2 regions of the Neomoorella thermoacetica genome follow, and region 2 is predicted to be linked to the other one. Evidence: a T-box and tRNA genes for the amino acid it is inferred to sense, from the RefSeq annotation. Region 2 holds a T-box; the other holds one or more tRNA genes.
The links. The T-box of region 2 lies ahead of thrS (threonine--tRNA ligase). A T-box ahead of a tRNA ligase gene usually reads a tRNA of that ligase, here a tRNA-Thr.

Region 1: it encodes a tRNA-Thr, which carries the amino acid that the T-box ahead of thrS (threonine--tRNA ligase) is inferred to sense. The anticodon was not compared.

Annotation. Positions count from the first base shown of each region.
Region 1 covers NZ_CP012369.1:1,144,876-1,147,338, reverse strand. The annotation lists gene MOTHE_RS05760 (DNA methyltransferase) at 1-424, shown strand, start outside; gene MOTHE_RS05755 (nitroreductase family protein) at 513-1,043, shown strand; gene MOTHE_RS13270 (hypothetical protein) at 1,196-1,345, shown strand; tRNA gene MOTHE_RS05750 (tRNA-Thr) at 1,510-1,585, opposite strand; tRNA gene MOTHE_RS05745 (tRNA-Pro) at 1,595-1,672, opposite strand; partial or broken gene MOTHE_RS05740 (MFS transporter) at 1,938-2,463, opposite strand, start outside.
Region 2 covers NZ_CP012369.1:1,707,529-1,709,991, forward strand. The annotation lists gene thrS (threonine--tRNA ligase) at 1-1,248, opposite strand, end outside; T-box leader at 1,287-1,507, opposite strand; gene MOTHE_RS08565 (DUF445 domain-containing protein) at 1,562-2,155, opposite strand; gene ytxC (putative sporulation protein YtxC) at 2,265-2,463, opposite strand, start outside.

The DNA of each region.
Region 1 (2,463 bases), 560 kb from region 2:
TCTCTATCAAAACGACTCGGGAACCGTTGCCCAGAGACTGCCCCGTTTGCTGGCGAAGGCGACTAGAACCCCGGTGGATAACGGCCTGGAAGAGGTGACCATCGACCTGAAAGGGTATCACCTGCCGGCAATTCCGGCCAACCGGTTATCCCGTAAAGGTAGGAGCGACCTGAAGACGGCCACAAGAGCCAGTCGGGAGAATTTCGCCCTTATTATCGATTATTGGGCCGTGGACTGGGATTACGACGGGCGTATTTTTAAGAGCAGTTGGCAGGCGTGGCGGGGTTACAGCAAAAACGAACCGCCAGTACCGGTCCAGGCCCGGGCCATCCTGGCAGCAAAAAAAGAAAGGACCATTGCCGTCCAGGTAGTTGATATTCTGGGAAATGAGATTCTAACTGTCATAGAAACGGGTAAGCCCTGACACTGCCAGGGCTCATACATGAGAAGGTGAACATGCGGATAAAAAGTCTGCTGTGAATTTCATGAACAAAGGAAGGAGCTAAAGTAAAATGGATACCATCCTGAAGTCCATCCTTGCCCGCCGGAGTATCCGCAGGTATACTGGCGAACCTGTCGCCACCGGGGATATCAAAGAGCTCCTGGAAGCAGCCATGAGCGCCCCCTCAGCCGGCAATGAGCAGCCCTGGCACTTCGTAGTCATAACTGACCGGCGGATATTGGATGAGATCCCGAAAGTACATCCTTATTCCCAAATGCTGAAGGAAGCTCCGGCAGCTATCCTGGTTTGCGGCGATCTGCAACGGCAAAAACATAAGGGTTACTGGGTGCAGGACTGCGCCGCGGCTACCGAGAATATCCTCCTTGCCGCCCAGGCCAAGGGGCTGGGCACCGTGTGGCTGGGAGTTTACCCCCGCGAAGAAAGGGTTGCCGGTTTACAAAAACTCCTGGGCCTTCCCGAGCATATAATACCTCTTTCCCTGATTGCCGTTGGGCACCCGGCTGAAAACAAACCCCCGGCTAACCGGTTCGACCCCTCCAGGGTCCACCTGGACCGGTGGAATAATCCCATGCAACTTTAAGCCCGTCGTAACTAGCACTGGTGAGATACTCCGTGACCAGGTAGTATACGCGTCGAAAGTCGTCATGGGAGGCAGGGGGGCCATCGTTCGCGAATTACATCGGCGCAAACCTTCAAGCTCTTTAATGGAATGATTCCCTACAGGCCTCTAAAATGCCGAGGAAACACGACAGGTGGGGAGGAGTCACTATTGAAAATTGCCCGGGAATTAACACGCTGGAAAACCCGGCCCAGGAAAGACTGCTGGCAGAATCGGCCTATCAGGACAGTGGTCTGGTATTCGTCAACAAGTTGGATGTGTAGGATGCCGTCGCAAAATAGCCTTCCCTCATCTTAATTTCAGGGAAGGCTAGCTTTAAAAGGATATTTAGCGCCTCAGGGCTACATCTCCCTGGCGTTGTCGTCAAACTATCGTCAGTTGCCGTTTATTATGGAGGCCTCCGTATCCCGGAGGCCTTGGATATTTCTGGAGCCAACGAGGGGATTCGAACCCCTGACCTGCTGATTACAAGTCAGCTGCTCTACCAGCTGAGCTACGTTGGCATACTACAGTGGTCGGGATGACAGGATTTGAACCTGCGACCCCCTGCTCCCAAAGCAGGTGCTCTCGCCAAACTGAGCTACATCCCGCTGCTAACACACCTATTTTATCACGCCCGGCTCCGGCACGCAATACTTTAATGCTCGCCGGGGGGAAATTATCGCTCCTGACCAGGGAAGCTATGGCGCCGGCAGCCGCAAGTATGGCTCCAACAAGGAAGGCGGACTTCATGCCAGCCATAAAGGCCGCAGTTGCACTTCCGGGCCCCCAAGCTACCAGCTTAGCTGAACGCTGCCACGTAAACACCCCGCTGCTCACGGCGATACCCAAGACCATCCCCACGTTGCGGACTGTGGCCAGGACACCGGAACCTATACCCAGACGATGGCGAGGGACACTACCCATAACAGCGCTATTATTGGGAGATTGAAAAATACCGGTACCAAGTCCGAAGAGGCAAAGACGCCAGATGATATCAAAGGCCCGGGACGTAACCTTCAGACCCACCATCAGGAAAAGGGCCAGACTGACGATGGCCTGGCCGGTAAAAGCCAGCCAACGGGTCCCCAGGCGATCTGATAAGGCACCGCTCACGGGCGCCAACATTAAAACCACCAATGGGGAAGCCGTAAGAATCAAACCGGTATGCCCGGCGGTATAGTTTAATATCTGCTGTAAATAGAAGGGGAGCAAAAAAATTAGGGCATACTGGGACATAAAATTCATCAAGGCGGCAAAATTGGCGGCGCTGAAGACTTTATTGTGAAAAAGGGTTAAATCAAGCATTGGCTCCTGCACGCGTTTTTCCCAGCGTAAAAAAAGCCACCCGCCAACAAGAAATACCACGCTTAACACCAGGGTAGCCGGCGAGGTCCAACCC
Region 2 (2,463 bases):
CTCTACGTGGTACTTGAAGCCGAAAAGATTGTAGAAACGGTCCACCAGGTCGATAACTCCCTGGATCTCGCTGGCAATCTGGGAGGGCAGCATAAAGATGTGGGAATCGTCCTGGGTGAAGGCCCGTACCCGCATCAGGCCGTGAAGGACACCCGATTTCTCGTGGCGATGGACCAGCCCCAGCTCTGCCAGGCGCAGGGGCAGGTCGCGGTAGCTGTGCTGCTCGGTTTTATAAACCAGGATGGCGCCGGGACAGTTCATGGGCTTGATGGCATAGTCAGCCCCGTCAATTTTGGTGAAGTACATATTCTCCCGGTAGTGGTCCCAGTGACCCGACTGCTCCCAGAGGGTACGGCTTAAAATAACCGGGGTGCGAATCTCCAGGTAGCCGGCACGGCGGTGCTCCTCCCGCCAGAACTGTTCCAGTTCGTTACGGATAATCATACCCTTGTGATGGAAGAAAGGAAAGCCTGGACCTTCCTCATGGAGGCTGAAGATCCCCAGCTGGGCTCCCAGGCGGCGGTGGTCCCTCTTGCGGGCCTCTTCCAGACGGTGCAGGTACTCCTCCAGGTCTTTTGCTTTAGGGAAGGCGGTACCGTAAATGCGTTGGAGCATGGGATTTCTTTCGCTGCCACGCCAGTAGGCCCCGGCCAGGCTGGTAAGCTTTACAGCCTTCAGGTAACCGGTGCTGGGGAGGTGGGGGCCGGCGCAAAGGTCGATGAAGTCACCCTGGCGGTAGGTGCTGATGGGCACCCCCTCCGGCAGGTCGTTAATAAGCTCAACCTTATAAGGCTCGCCCAGCCGCCGGAATAGCTCCAGGGCTTCCTCCCGGCTCACCTCCCGCCGTTCCAGGGGCAGGTCGGCCTTGATAATCCTCTGCATCTCAGCCTCAAGGGCCGTCAGGTCTTCAGGGGTGAATTTATGCTCACTGTCAAAGTCGTAATAAAACCCGTCGGTTATAGCCGGCCCGATGCCCAGTTCAGTACCCGGGAAAAGGTGCTTGACAGCCTGGGCCAGAACGTGGGCCGCCGTGTGGCGGTAGGCGAGACGCCCGCCTTCGTCGGCAAAGGTCAGGAGTTCCAGCTGGCACTCCTCCGGCAGGGGACGGGTCAGATCCCAGACCTCTCCATTGACCCGCGCCGCCAGGGCCTCCCGGGCCAACCTGGGGGAAATATCCCTGGCAACCTGCAGGGCTGTGGTGCCGGGGGCATACTCCTTTACTGTACCGTCAGGTAGAGTTATGCGCATATAAAAACCTCCTGTGGAAAAAAATAACCCCCGCCCCGTAAAGGGACGGGAGTTGTGCCCGTGGTTCCACCCTTCTTCAGGGGATATGCTCCCCCCTCTGAAAACCTTTTAACGGTAGGCACCGGCCAGGCTTACTTTTCTTTTCGGCCCGGCAGCTCCGGAGTGGTCCGGCTCCCCGCTGACGTCCGGGATGCTTCCAGCCGGGGCATCCCTCTCTGGAGGACCGTTACAGGGGCCTCTTCTCCTTCCTCGCTGTTAGGTACATTATAGCGATTGCAGCCAGAAGCTGTCAAGATTTAGCCATTACCTGCCACTACCGCCCGGCCACGAAGGCCTGGACCAGGCCGATAAAGAAGCCCAGGACACCACCCAGGAGTTCTATGTACCGCAGCTCCCGGCCGGCTACCTCCACAATTAGATTCTCGACCTGGTGCAGATCCAGCTTGTTGATCTTTTCGGCCACCAGATCTCCCAGGGAGAAGGAGGAAATAGACGAGGTCAATTCCCCTTCCAGTTCCTCCAGGGCCGGGGGGATTTCCCGGCGCAGGGTTTCTTCGATTGTCTTGCTGGCCGCTTCCTTTAAACCAGCTGGAATAAAAGAAGGCAGGCGTTCCGTCAACCGCCGCCGGGCCACCTCTACCACCAGTTCGGTTATCTTCTCTTCCAGGGCTGGGGTGCGCAAGTGCTCCAGTACTTCTCCCAGGGGGAGCAGGTCTTTGTCGACCACCCGGGCGACATTGGCGGCAATCTCGGCCCGCCTTTTAGGGATCAATCCCTGGAAGGTCCAGAAGAGAAACTGGAACGGGCGGTGGGGACGAAATAAAAGGCGAATAGCCAGGACATTTGTTACCCACCCTATAAAGGCCCCAATTAGGGGAATTACAATCCAGCGTCCATAAATATACATCCTCTCACCCCACCGAAGCTGATAATAACAAAAGCCCGGCTAAAAAACAAGATAGCCCGGCTTTGGAAAAATTAACAAGGTGACGAGGGGCCAGTCCGGAGCACGGTCGCTAACGCTTTTGCAGTGGCTGCAGGCAACGGCTGCAGCCGTTACACTGGATAACCCTGTCCCCAAAGACACTCATGATAGTGCTGATGGTATTTTGGTAGCGGCCTTTATCCACCCCATGCAGGATCACCTGGCGTGGTGAAATGGTTATCAGGGAACTGATTAACAGGTCTTCATAATTCAACTCACTGTCAGCCATA